Regions from separate parts of the Pseudoalteromonas sp. 68 DY56-GL68 genome, predicted to be linked through region 3. Evidence: predicted binding sites of a transcription regulator. Region 3 holds the regulator's gene; each other region holds the start of a gene.
The links. Region 3 encodes LexA, which represses DNA repair genes until DNA is damaged. Its sites were predicted from a motif close to TACTGTATNNNNATACAGTA; they were not measured.
Positions count from the first base shown of each region.

Region 1: a site for LexA is predicted at 2,185-2,204, ahead of NYF15_RS14315 (SulA-like leucine-rich domain-containing protein). Genes of this name have one in related genera too.
Region 2: a site for LexA is predicted at 1,923-1,942, ahead of NYF15_RS12860 (YebG family protein). Genes of this name have one in related genera too.

Region 1 is NZ_JAOCZL010000020.1:532,669-537,325, reverse strand. Features, by position in the region: gene NYF15_RS14320 (alpha/beta fold hydrolase) at 1-1,926, shown strand; gene NYF15_RS14315 (SulA-like leucine-rich domain-containing protein) at 2,228-2,665, shown strand; gene NYF15_RS14310 (YchJ family protein) at 2,706-3,185, shown strand; gene NYF15_RS14305 (alpha/beta hydrolase) at 3,197-4,012, opposite strand; gene NYF15_RS14300 (alpha/beta hydrolase) at 4,015-4,656, opposite strand.
Region 2 is NZ_JAOCZL010000020.1:223,502-228,158, forward strand. Features, by position in the region: gene putP (sodium/proline symporter PutP) at 1-1,490, shown strand, start outside; gene NYF15_RS12860 (YebG family protein) at 1,564-1,869, opposite strand; gene NYF15_RS12865 (helix-hairpin-helix domain-containing protein) at 2,119-2,412, shown strand; gene NYF15_RS12870 (DUF6170 family protein) at 2,430-2,732, opposite strand; gene dsbB (disulfide bond formation protein DsbB) at 2,732-3,250, opposite strand; gene NYF15_RS12880 (chorismate mutase) at 3,380-4,531, opposite strand.
Region 3 is NZ_JAOCZL010000011.1:32,775-37,431, forward strand. Features, by position in the region: gene NYF15_RS07260 (endonuclease) at 1-410, opposite strand, end outside; gene NYF15_RS07265 (hypothetical protein) at 561-1,280, opposite strand; gene NYF15_RS07270 (hypothetical protein) at 1,438-1,818, shown strand; gene NYF15_RS07275 (PaaI family thioesterase) at 1,824-2,264, opposite strand; gene lexA (transcriptional repressor LexA) at 2,426-3,043, shown strand; gene NYF15_RS07285 (hypothetical protein) at 3,174-3,350, opposite strand; gene coxB (cytochrome c oxidase subunit II) at 3,557-4,657, shown strand, end outside.

The sequences.
Region 1 (4,657 bases), on a different contig from region 3:
ATGAAACCGAGTTTCCAATTAGCAGCCATTGCTTGTGCGCTCAGCCTTGCATTAGCAGGATGTTCACAGTCAAACCAATCAACAACTAATACTAATAACCAACAGCAAGTCCAAACAGTTAAACAATATGATGCTGAGACCTTTTTTGATACAACCTCAATTATGGGTAGCAGTTTTTCACCGAAGGGCGACAAAGTACTAATAAGCAGCGACGAAAGCGGTATTTATAGCTTGTACGAAGTCGATATTAAAACCGCCAAGAAAACCCGCTTAACAGATTTTGAAGACAGTACTTATGCAGTCGCTTATTTCCCTAACGATGAGCGCGTATTATTTACTAAAGACTCAGGCGGTAACGAGCGTTATCACATCTATGTGCGCGAAACCGATGGCACAGTTAAAGATCTCACCCCCGGTGAAGAAACTAGAGCAGGGTTTGCTGGCTTTACTGAAGACGGTAAACACTTCTTTATAACCAGCAATCAACGCGACGCTAAATTTATGGATCTGTACCGCGTTGATGCTAACAGCTATGAAGTGACCCCTGTTTATCAAAATACTATGGGGCTTGATGTCGGTGCAATCAGCCCTGATGGCCGTTTTATTGCTTTATCGAAAAACAATTCGAACAAAGACAGCGATGTATTCATTCTTGATACTCGCAAAAAAACGCTTAAACCAGAACTCATCACTCGCCATGACGACGATGCCAAATACTCTCCTGAAACCTTCTCAAGAGACAGTAAATCACTGTATTACTCAACCGATGCCAAAGGTGAGTTTGCAGAAATTTGGCGCTATGATTTAACGACTGGCGAGCATAGCCCTGCCCTCAAAGATGAATGGGATGTGAGCTTTATTTACTTCTCTAAATCTGGTCGTTATCAAGTAAGTGGTGTTAATGCTGACGCAAGCACTAAGGTGTCGATAATCGATACCACCACAGGTAAAGGCATAGCTATGCCATCGCTGCCTGCTGGTAATTTACGTGGTGTAAACTTCTCTGCTGATGAAAAAACCATGGCGTTTTACTTGAATTCAGATACCTCGCCAAGCAACTTATTTGTGTGGCAACTCGGTGAGTCGAAAGCGAAACAGTTAACCAACACATTAAGTGATGCGATTGATCAAAATGACTTAGTTGAAAGCACAATTGTACGCTTTAAAAGTTTTGATGGTTTAGAAATCCCTGGGGTTTTATATAAGCCTAAGCAAGCTAACAGCAACAACAAAGTACCAGCTTTAGTTTGGGTGCATGGCGGCCCAGGCGGACAAAGCCGCACAGGTTATAGTGCAATGCAGCAGCATCTAGTCAATCATGGTTATGCCATTTTTGCAGTCAATAACCGTGGCAGTTCAGGTTACGGTAAAACCTTCTTTCATTTAGATGACAAAAAGCATGGCACTGACGATTTACAAGATATCGTTTATGGTAAAAAACACCTGCAAAGCTTAGATTGGGTTGATGCAGACAAAATTGGCATTATGGGGGGCAGCTACGGTGGCTTTATGACCGCCGCAGCACTTGCCTTCGAGCCTGAAGAATTCAAAGTAGGTATTAATATCTTTGGTGTAACAAACTGGGTTAGAACCTTAAACTCGATCCCACCATGGTGGGAGAGTTTTAAAAAGGCGCTGTATGATGAAATGGGCGACCCCGCGACAGACGGCGAACGTCACCGTGCAATTTCGCCGCTCTTTCATGCTAAAAACATCACTAAGCCATTAATGGTGATCCAAGGTGCTAACGACCCACGGGTTTTACAAGTTGAAAGCGATGAACTTGTTGCCGCTGTAAAGGCAAATGGTGTGCCTGTCGACTATGTGTTATTTGATGATGAAGGCCATGGTTTTACTAAAAAGGAAAACCGTATTAAAGCCTCAAACGCATACCTTGAGTTTTTAAATACCTACTTAGATAAGTAGTAAAACAGTAAAGGTTAAAGGCCGGTTTTATACCGGCTTTTTTATGCAAAATACCTGTATACAAGCAAAATTTAGTATTTCATACAGTACTGTACGAAATACTGTATGAATTTAGTGGTAGATTTTTCACCTTTTTAGCTCTTCAAAGAAAATCATAACTACATGTTTAATAACAACTAAATATTTTTAATTAAAATAAAACTGAACTATTGGTTAAAAAATAGCAAAAAAGTACTTGCGCAAAAACACTGTATAAACTACTGTATACACATACTGTATAAACAACCAGTGAGTGAAAGTTATGTTACAGCCAATTACATTAAGAACAGTTAAAAGCTACCAACAAGATAACGACAAAGCGTCTGTTAATTTAATTCAAATTGAAGACGAAATATCAGCAACCTTTGAGTTATTAAAAGTATTGCATCATTACAATAGCCAAAATGCATGGACACTATTAATTGCCCCTGACCATGTACCTAGCAAAGCATTATTAGATTCGTGTTCGATTGATACCAGCAAACTACTTGTGATCAGACAAAAGCATTTAGTTAACCTTGAGTACGTACTTAGCTCAGCATTACATAACGGTAATTTTGCTGCTGTGATCACATGGACAGATATTGTAAACAATCACCAACTTGATTCGATGAACTTAAACCTTGAGCAGGCATCAGCTAAGTTTTATTGCTTTACAAAAAGCGCTCAGTTAAACAATTTAGTACCCCAGCCACAATAGGCTTGTTAAAATAACAATTTACAGTTTTAGGTAAGTTGTTATGACATCACTCACACACCCCCTTTGTCCTTGTGGCAGCGAATCGACTTACGAGCTTTGCTGCCAGCCTTTTCATACCGGTGCAAACCAAGCTGATACCCCAGAGCAACTTATGCGTTCTCGTTTTAGTGCATACGCGCTAAAAGATGCAAAATATGTATTTAGTACTTATGTACAAAGCCAGCAAGCCGCGAACCCGGTTCGCGAAATTAAAGATTTTGCTAATAGCTGCCGTTTTACCAAGCTAAACGTTTTAGATACTGAATATAACGAGCAAGAAGGTTTTGTAGAATTTAAAGCAAATTACTTTTACCAAAACTTGTATTGTGAGTTACACGAAAAGTCGCGTTTTATTAAAGAAGATGGCCTATGGCGTTACCTAGATGGTGATATAACGCCCGTTGCAGATATTAAAATTGGCCGTAATGATGAATGCCCTTGCGGTAGCGGCAAAAAATATAAAAAGTGTCACGCAATTTAAATCACGGCTATTCACTTTTTATATAGCCAATCTAAACCTTGACTGGCCGTTGTAGGGAAAGCCGTTGCGTGGTGGGCATGTGGAATAACAAATAAATTTGTCATCACGTGTTCGCCACTTTGCTTATTAATTTTATCTACTAATTGTTTAGTACCAGAAACCATTTTTTCACCTTCACTCTCTTCAAGCTCACCCACTGCGATGTAAACTTTTGTTGTGTTGGTAGCTGGTTGTACAGTCATAGCTAATATTGAGTTTTCTTTAAACCACACTGATGGACTGCCAATTATATAGCTTGAAAAAAGCGTCGGCTCGGTAAATAAGGTATAAGCAACAAACAGGCCCCCTAACGAATTACCGACAAGCGTCTTTTGCGTGTCAGTGCGATAATGCGTGTTAATATAAGGGATAACAGTCTGTTTTAAGTAATTTAAATGTTGCTTTGCGCCCCCTGTAGCACGTTTCCATGTCTTATCAACAAACGGTGTGTAATCATGAATTCGGCTATTTAGCCCAGGTATGCCCTTTTGATAACCAACGGCAACAAGAATTACTTCCTCAATGGAGCCTGAATTCATCATAAAACGGCTAGCACCTGAGGCTATGGGCAAACTGTAATTGGCGTCTAACAGATAAACCACTGGATAACGTTTCTGGTTTTGTTTTTGATAGCTACGTGGCAGTTTGATAGTAATGGGGTATTCATTTTCTGTATGTTTATCTTTTAGCAAAACTGTATCAGTGCGCGGCAGAGTAAAGGGTTCAGCCCAAGCGGTAAAGCCTGTTCCGAAAATACAGAACATCAAAATAAAAAGTATATTAGGCATCGTTAATCCTTTAGCCATTTCTTAATGGGTAACACCCACTCATCTTTTGGCTCATAAAATGCGCCATGAGAGAGTCCTGTATTAATGCTTATTTCTTCGAACTTAGTAACTTCACTCCTATCAATTAAAAATTGGCAAGAGCCAACCTGATCAGACCGTTCAAAGATTGAGTAAACCTTACCGAATGCCCTAACTGATGGATGCTTTTTAATTAAACCGGCACACCCTGCTAATATTATTAAGTTAATATTTGTGCGTTTAAGTTCATTGGCTGCCAGTACCGATAATGCCCCACCTCGAGAAAAACCGACCAGACTAATATGCGACTCAGGAACACCTGCCTTTAATAAGATGTCGACATCAGCAGCTAACTTTTTAGCAAATAAAAATGGGGCTGTGCCTTTTTTTCGGTGGTATGTAATTAAGTTATAGGCTGGATCTGCTAGTGCTTTTTTAATTGCAGGAAAATCATAAATGCCATATTTTGGATGGCGTGGACGAGTATGCTCACCTTCGACGATGTAACCATGAGAATAAAAAACATAATGCTCATTGCTATTGAAGCTACTAGGAAGCTCATCATAAATAGTATTTGCTTGGACTTGGCATCCGCAAATAACAAGTAGTAATAAAAAACGGCGCATA
Region 2 (4,657 bases), on a different contig from region 3:
ACTTCATCGTAATGTTGGGGATTGGGCTTTATGCTTACAAACAATCAACAGATGATGTATCGGGATACATGCTAGGTGGTCGTAATCTATCACCAAGTGTCGCTGCACTATCAGCAGGTGCATCAGATATGAGTGGTTGGTTACTGATGGGTCTGCCAGGTGCAATGTACTTGTTTGGTTTAAGTAAGGTATGGATCGCAATAGGTTTGGTACTTGGTGCTTGGGCAAACTATTTTCTCGTCGCACCACGTTTGCGCGTGTATACAGAGAAAGCGAATGATTCAATCACCATTCCAGACTATTTTGCAAATCGCTTCGATGATAATAAAAATATTCTGCGCGTAATTTCAGCTATTGTTATTATCGTATTCTTCACATTATACACTTCATCAGGGGTTGTTGCGGGTGGTAAGCTGTTCGAAAATTCATTCAACATGAGTTACGAGATGGGCTTGTATATCACAACGGGTGTGGTTGTTCTTTACACATTATTCGGTGGTTTTTTAGCAGTTAGTTTAACTGATTTTGTGCAAGGTTGTATCATGTTCGTGTCGCTGCTTGCAGTACCGATAGCGACCTATACTATGCTTGACCAGCCGTTTATGGATACGTTAGCTAATGCTCGCTATGACTTATTATTAAGCTCACCGAAAGAATCAGAAATTCATGCACTTAATATGATGGACTGGTTTGCAGGTGGCTCAACAATTGCCATCATCTCGGCAATGGCGTGGGGACTAGGTTATTTTGGTCAGCCACATATCATTGTACGCTTTATGTCTGTTCGCTCAGTGAAAGATATGCCGACCATGCGCCGTGTGGGTATGTCGTGGATGACATTATCGGCAATTGGTGCTGTGCTAACTGGTCTGTTTGGTGCCGCTTACATGCTGGAAAACCAAATGCCAATTGATGACAAAGAAACTATTTTCTTAGTGCTGTCTGAGCTTATTTTCCACCCACTGATTGCAGGCTTCTTACTTGCTGCTATTCTTGCGGCGATTATGAGTACTATTTCGTCGCAGCTATTGGTGTGTTCAAGCTCATTGACTGAGGATTTCTATAAAATATACCTCAACCGCAGTGCGTCTCAGAAAGAACTTGTTTTAGTTGGCCGAATTAGTGTTATTTTGGTTGCGCTGTTTGCTATCTACTTAGCTTATGACCGTAATAGTTCTATTCTTGACCTAGTCAGTAATGCATGGGCAGGTTTTGGTGCTGCATTTGGCCCACTTGTGTTATTCAGCCTTTACTGGAAACGTATGAACCTTCAGGGGGCTATAGCGGGTATGGTTGTGGGTGCTGCGACAGTTCTATTTTGGATTTATGCACCAGTTACGATTGATGGGCAAAAATTAAGTGCAATTATCTATGAGATAGTGCCTGGGTTTATTCTATCAAGTATTGCGATAGTCGCTGTGAGTTTAAGTACACCAGAACCTAAAGAAGAAATTACTAAATTATTTGATGACGTTGAGGCATCACTGTAGTTTTTAATTAGACACTTTTGATTAGATACAAAAAGGGCAACATAGAGTTGCCCTTTTTATTGGATTTTTATTTTTAACCTGCTGCTTTTTCTTTTATATCTGCAACATTGTCGGTGGTTGCTTTTGCTTTTTTAGGTTTTACAGGAGCCTCTTTAGCACCTTTCAAAACAGCCATAAATTGGTCTTTTTCTTTTGCCATCTCAAGTGCAAGAGATTCAATTTGTTGCTCACTAAGTGGTACGTCAACTTTCTCAAGCATCATTTCTAGTGATTCAGCAATGTCGAGCATCTTGTCATATGCGTCAGCTTCTTTTTTAGTAGTAAACGTCATTCGCTCGACTCCGTTTCTTTCTACAACATATTTAACAACAACAGCCATGATTTCTCCTGCATTTAAGCGTGGCATTTGTAGCGTAGCAACGCCACTTCGATTACTGTTTTTATATACAGTAATCGTTTGTGGCGGAATTTGCAAGTTTGATGAGTCTATTTTTTGTGGTGATTATTTGACATTGGGGTTGGTTTTAGGTTTATTTAATGATGTCACCATTGTAGAAACGGTAGGGATGCAATAAGCGTTAGGTGACAATTAACTTAACTATCCATAATGGATATCACGGAGGAAAATATGAAACTATTATCAACTCTCTTTCTATCAATAGGCTTAACTTTATTGCCCACTTTACCTATTAGCGCAGCTGAAGATAAAGGAGCTGAGCAAGTTAAACAGCAAAAGGTGAATATAAATAAAGCCAGTGTTGAGCAACTCACTTTGCTTCCTGGCGTGGGTGAGTCAAAAGCCAAAGCGATTATAGAACACCGAACTCAGCAGGGGCCTTTTAAATCATTAGAACAACTCAAAGATGTAAAAGGGATCGGTGAAAAGGTGTTCTCGCAGTTAGAAGGAAAAATTATTCTTTAAATAAGTAAGCAGGGCGGTTATTCGCCCTGTTTAAACTCTTTAATTGCTACTTGTAAATGAGGGAGCGCAAACATGTTTTCTATCGGTGTTGTTATGAGTGGATAGCTCAGACCAGCTAGTAGCAGCCAAGGCACAAGCGACCAGCCCTGAAAATAAGCTAAACCTAAAAACAGGGGCGCTAAAAAAACAAGTTTACATACCGATAAAATGATCTTCTGTGTAGGACTTAAATGCGCAAGTGCAAGGGCAATAATTTGCTGACGTTGTCTTACTTTAAACTCTTTTAAAGCAGGAATTTGACTAGAAAAAAAATACAACATTACAACGACTTTTTAATTACTAAACGACTCGCTACAACAGCGATAAAAACAAGTGAATAGGCTGCAAAAATAACTTCCATCCACGCAGGCATACTCATTGACGCAAATTGCCAATCTATGTTTCCACAATCACCTGTTGCAGCAAAGAAGCTTGGGATCCATTCGTGTAGAGGCATAAAGCTTGGAAAGTTTGGCTCAAATGCACAGCTAAATGCAAACGGGTCTGTATTGTTTTGCATCGCGATGTGTTCTTTGGCGATAAAGTAGCCCCAAATTGAAGATATCCCCCAAGTAACAAATGCGATAAGTCTACATAGGGTACTTTGTGGGTTGATTGCGCCGACAATACCTGCACCAAGAAGGCCAAGCATAGCAAAACGTTGGTAAATACACATTATGCAGGGCTCAAGTCCCATATTGTATTGAAAGAACAGTGCTGTTATTTCAAAAACAAATGCGGTTAAAGCGAGTAAAACCCAAGGTGTTCTTTTGCTTGCTAATTCAGCTAACCTATTCATGAAAGATCCAATTTTGAAGTGTTTTCAAGATTATGCTTAGGGAGTGCCTTGGGTGCAAGTGTCTGCGGTGAATATTCGTAACAAAAAGGAGCTTGCTAGCTCCTTTTGGTGTTACGACTAGTTTTTACGTTAAACGCTGACAGCTTGTAAAGACTCGCTTTGGTAGCAGCCTAGAATACGAATATATTGGGTGTGCTCTTTCAGCTCTTCGAGTGCTTGTTTGACATGTAAATCGTCAAGGTTAGCCTCTAAATCTACATAAAAAACCTCTTCCCACGGGTTACCGGGTACAGGGCGAGATTCAAGTTTTACAAGGTTTATTTGATGATGCTTAAATACCATTAACGCATCAGCTAATGAACCAGCTTGTTGCTTGGTTGCCATGATCAAGCTTGTTTTTGTTGGTATTTGTTTAGAAACCTGCAGTGGTTTACGTGCAACAACAATAAAACGGCTATGGTTTTCACTTTGATTAGCCAGTCCTGTTTTTACAACCTCTAGACCAACATTTTTCCCTGCTTGAGCTGAGCCGATTGCTGCGCTATTGGGCGTATCTAATGCTGATTGCAGTGCATGGAAAGTTGAATCACATGTTTCATGTTGAATATCACCGAGCCCTTGTACAAAGCGGCTACATTGGGCGAAAGGTTGCGGGTGAGCATAGATTTTATTTATGTGAGACAGTTCTGTGTCTGGCAGGGCAAGCAAACAATGTTCAACACTGTGGGTCACTTCACCAACAATAGATACTTGCGCATGTTGTAAGAGATCAAATACCTCATTAATACTACCAGAGCTAGTATTTTCAATGGGGAGTAAGCCGAAGTCAGCTTGTCCATTTTCAACGTTCCCTGTAATTTGTTCAAAGCTTGAACAGCCAATTTCTATTACCTTTCCTGGACGTCGGCTAAAGTATTTATGGCAAGCCAATTGACTATATGAACCTTGACCACCCAAGTAAGCGACGCGGTGTGTTTCACTCATCGCATCTGGATTGAGGCTTTTTTGTAGCATTGCTTGCTGGTTGAGTACAGAGTCTTCAAGAATGGTTTGAAATACATTGTTAATGTAATAGGCATCTAAACCAAGCGACTTTCCGTAACCAATTAGTTTTTCGAGCAACGCTTGCTCACGTGCTTCATCGCGGATTGGTTTATTGTTGGCAATTTTATATTCAACAACGCTGTGGCTAATACGGCGTCGTTTGGCTAGTAAGACAAGTAAGTCTGAATCTATTTCATTTATATCATGTCTTAACGCATTTAATGTATCAATGCTCATATTGGTTTCCTCATTCCAAAACAGTGCACAAACAAAAAAGCCTCCCAAGTGGGAGGCTTTAGCTATTCGGTGAAATTATCTCGCAAACAGTTAAGCCTCCTCTATCTAAAGAAGCTAAAAAAAGAA
Region 3 (4,657 bases):
TTAATTTCACCGATGGCCGGTGCTAAGTTATTTATGTCAGCTTCCATTTGACGAAATTTTTTACTCACTTTTCGGCAATTTTTTCTACCACCTTCTTGCCAGCACTGCAGTTGATGACCAAACTCCCAAGCAGGTACAATATGCTCCCACTCAATACGGTGTGCCCGTATATTTTGTTTACCAGAACGAGTGACAGCATTTCGCGGCAGGTAGCCGCATCGCGTTGGATCAGGCACTAACTTTTTACCCTCACGTTTTATATCACAATCACAATATAGGCTCTTAGTGTCGTTTGGTAAGGTCTTTATTAGATATTTTTTGGCACTAGAAAAGCTAGAAAATTGCTCCGCAGAGGTAGTAAAACACACCCCAAGGCAAAATAGTAAAGAGAAAAATAAACGCATATCCATCACATGTGTGAACTACAGGATTTGCTATTGTAGAGTGATAGCTCTAAAAGAAAAAGAGTTTGATTGTTATCGAGATAATCAGTCCGAACAATTCAAACTTCGACAAGTTATAAGCAAGGCACCAAAACAGTGGTGCCGATGCTGGTAGGATTATTTACTGATAATTGAAATTGGCTTACGGCGTTTTATACGTAGGTTTTGTAGTAATAATAAAATGCCAGAAAGACAAAACAGTACGCTGGTGGCTGCAAAGCTTATAAGTAAGGGGTTATTAAAGTCCTCGCGCTCGTCGTAATCCATAATATGCAACATCCAGAAAAAGTCGAAAATACGCCAAATAGTGCTGCGTACTGTAATGATCTTACCTGTAGCGCTATCTAAATACAGGGTGGTTGTCAGCCAGTCATCAAAGCTGACTTGCCAAACATTCGCTTTGTATGCAATTTCTCTGGGTCCTTTTGCTAAAAGCTGTACTTGAGAGGTCTTTGCACTAATGAGTAGGTGTGCTTTAGCATTTTCAATAATCTCAGATTCACTTGGCCTAGCCATTGCCTCACCCGTTATACCATCAAAGGTAAATGTACCGTTTAAAGTGGCAATTTCAATAGTGGGTTTTGTGAGTAAGTGGCTGTATTTTATATCACTAATTTGCTCAAATTGAGTTGTTATTGCATCAATTGATGCCATGTAATCATGTACTTTAAATGGATTACTGAGGCTGCGTTTAGCTAAGTGTTTGCCATGTACTTTTTCAAGTGGAATGGCGCTCATTACCAAGCCACCCAGCAGCCAAAAAAAGATTTGTATGGCGAGCAAGTAACCTAACCATTTATGCACTTTGCGGGCATATTTGAACATACGTTTATTCATAGAAAACCATTTGTTATTTTTGTATAGGCGCTATTGTAAAAGCTTAAATTAGGCTGCCAATGCGGCATAATGTCGCATTAACTGTATTCTAGATTTGGTATATAGACAAAACTGCGTTAAAGTTCCAATCGCTATTAATAGAGGGTAAAACGAAGGTATGTCGGAAATTCAATTTTTAAATGTAGACTTGGAGCTTGAATCAAAACACGATATAAGTGCACTGGTGGCTGATTTAAAGAAAAACGCCATGGTCTTACATTATGACAAAGATGAATATCGCCAACTTGCTCGTATTGAAGCAACAGCTGACATTAGCACGCCAGATAAAGCAATTAATCAATTATGCGAATTAATTGAGTCATGTTCACGCAATGCATTGAAACAGTGGCTTTCGTGTTCAAAACGAACATTTGATATTGGTTTTGAGTCAGGTGACTCGCCAAAATGTTTTAATCAAGCCCTGCACGCAGATACCTTATTACGTATTTCTGCCATTGGCGCAGGGATCGAAATTACCATCTATCCGGTTCAGAGCTAAGCTCGCTATCTTCGTTCTACCACTGCTGCGGTCATACGTGATACGCAGCACAGTTCACCTGCCGCATTACTAATTTTAATTTCCCAAACCGATGTTCTTTTCCCTAGATGAATAGGGCGTGTAATTGCTGTAAGTACGCCTTTGCGTGATGCTTTGAGGTGATTGGCATTTATCTCTTGGCCGACACAATAAAACTTTTCGAAGTCAACAACAAAATTTGCCGCATAACTGGCCACAGTCTCAGCTAGCACAACATTTGCGCCTCCGTGTACCATCCCCATTGGATTATGGTGGGCTGGTATAGCGGGCATGGTGGCAACTAGGTAGTCATCACCAATTTCGGTTATTTCAATGCCCATGGTTTTCATCAAAGTTCCTTCACCTGTAATGCCTTGTGCAAATTGCTGGCATTGCTCCAAAGTGATTGGCTGGTGCCAAATGCTCATGGTATTTCCTTAGCAAGCTAATTAAAGCTACTACCATATTGCATATAACTGTGCTGTTCAATGTTAGTTTTGTAGCAAAATGAGGTGGCTAATTTAAATTTGCGATTTTCAGATAACTGTATATACTCACAGTTAAATGTACTGTATGGAAAACCAGTTGTATGCGCCCATTAACGAAACGCCAATCGCAAATATTAGAACTTATTAAAGTATTTATTAAAGATACAGGCATGCCGCCAACTCGTGCCGAAATAGCTCAAACGCTTGGTTTTAAAAGTGCCAATGCTGCTGAAGAACATCTTAAAGCGCTGGCTAAAAAAGGCATGATAAAAATGAAGCCTGGTGCGAGTCGTGGTATTCAGTTAGTTGAAGAGGATGAGCCAGAACAACTAGGACTCCCTTTAATTGGTCGTGTTGCCGCAGGTGAGCCAATTTTAGCGCAGGAACATGTAGAGAGCCATTGTCAGGTTGATCCATCTTTGTTTAAGCCCGCTGCAGATTTTTTACTACGTGTTAATGGCATGAGTATGAAAGATATAGGCATTATGGATGGTGATTTACTGGCAGTACACAGAACACAAGTGGCTGAAAATGGTCAAGTTGTCGTTGCGCGTGTTGATGAAGATGTGACTGTAAAACGCTTAGAAAAAGCAGGTCGAAAAGTCCTCCTACATGCAGAAAATGACGAGTTTGCACCGATTGAAGTTGATCTCGAACACGAATCTTTCAATATTGAAGGATTGGCAGTTGGGGTTATTCGTAATGCTGATTGGATGTAACGCTAATATACTTAAGTAACTTTAGTGTTCTCAGTCACGCTCGTTTTTTGTTTTGATGTATTGTACTGAGTAAGATGTTTCCAAAATGGTGCGTCAAACTGATTTAATTTGGTGCGACGCCGCTTTTTACCTATTTAGCATCGATTTGTGACCCCTTAGCGTTGCTGGAAGTCCATGTATAGCGCAGTTTTCCTTTCTTTTTGAGTTTTTGCTCTTCTCCTTTTTTTACAAATAACGCTCTGATTATAGTTGTTATTTTTGCACCAAAATAAACATTTCTTAGATTAAAAACTTGCTTATTGTTCATTTTTTAACTAATTGGTTAATACATTGTGTTAACACCGCTTTACTAAAAAGACACAAAATAATGTGCTGTGGTGTTAAACGATGAGCTTGTATCAGATTTCTGTCGTGTTGGTACGTGTTTGCTCTTAACAATAAAAATACGAATGGGCACCTAGCTGTACGCCTTTTCGCTTTGCGTCTTGCAATAGCATCTAAAGGAGCTGTCACATGGGTAAAATGCGTTATGCCTTGTGGCTTATATTAGTGTCTCTACCGCAGTTAGCATTGGCAAATAGTCAATTTAATATGCGTAAAGGGGTAACTGATATAAGTAATAATGTTTATGAGTTACACATGACGATATTTATTATCTGTTGTGTAATCGGCGTCATCGTTTTTGCGGTGATGTTTTGGGCTTTAATACATCATAGAAAATCAAAAGGGGCAAAGCCTGCCCAATTTCATGAAAGCACAAAAGTTGAAATTCTTTGGACTGCCATTCCGTTTGTGATTTTAATTGCCATGGCTGTGCCTGCCACAAAAACCTTAATCGCCATGGAAGATGCCTCTAAGGCGGACATCACCATTAAGGTCACGGGCTCTCAATGGAAATGGCATTACGAATATATGGGTGAAGATATTGCCTATTACTCGATTTTGTCGACACCAAAAGATCAAATAGATAACCAAGCTGAAAAGACAGCAAATTACTTACTTGAAGTCGATAAGCCGCTGGTTCTTCCTATCAATAAAAAAGTACGCTTTTTGATGACTTCTGACGATGTTATTCACTCTTGGTGGGTTCCTGATTTTGCGGTGAAAAAAGATGCAAACCCGGGCTTTATCAATGAAGCATGGACACGAATTAACGAACCTGGTGTTTATCGGGGCCAATGTGCTGAACTGTGTGGTAAAGATCATGGTTTTATGCCTGTTGTGGTTCAAGCATTACCTGAAGATGAGTTTGCAACTTGGTTAGCTGATGCCAAACAAGAAAAAGCGAATGCGGCAGCAGCGGATGCTGCATTACTTGATCAAACACTTGCGAAAGAAGAGTTAATGACACTAGGTGAGCAAGTCTACATGGCTAGCTGTGCAGCATGTCATCAGCCAACAGGTATGGGGCTACCGGGCGTATTTCCTGCGCTTAAAGGCAGCCCTATTGTACTAGGTGATGTTAAAGATCACATTGATATTGTGCTTCATGGCAAGCCTGGTACAGCAATGCAAGCATTCGATAAACAGCTTTCAATTAAGCAGCTTGCAGCTGTCATTACGTATAAACGAAATGCTTGGGGCAATGATACGGGTGATGTTATCCAGCCGAGT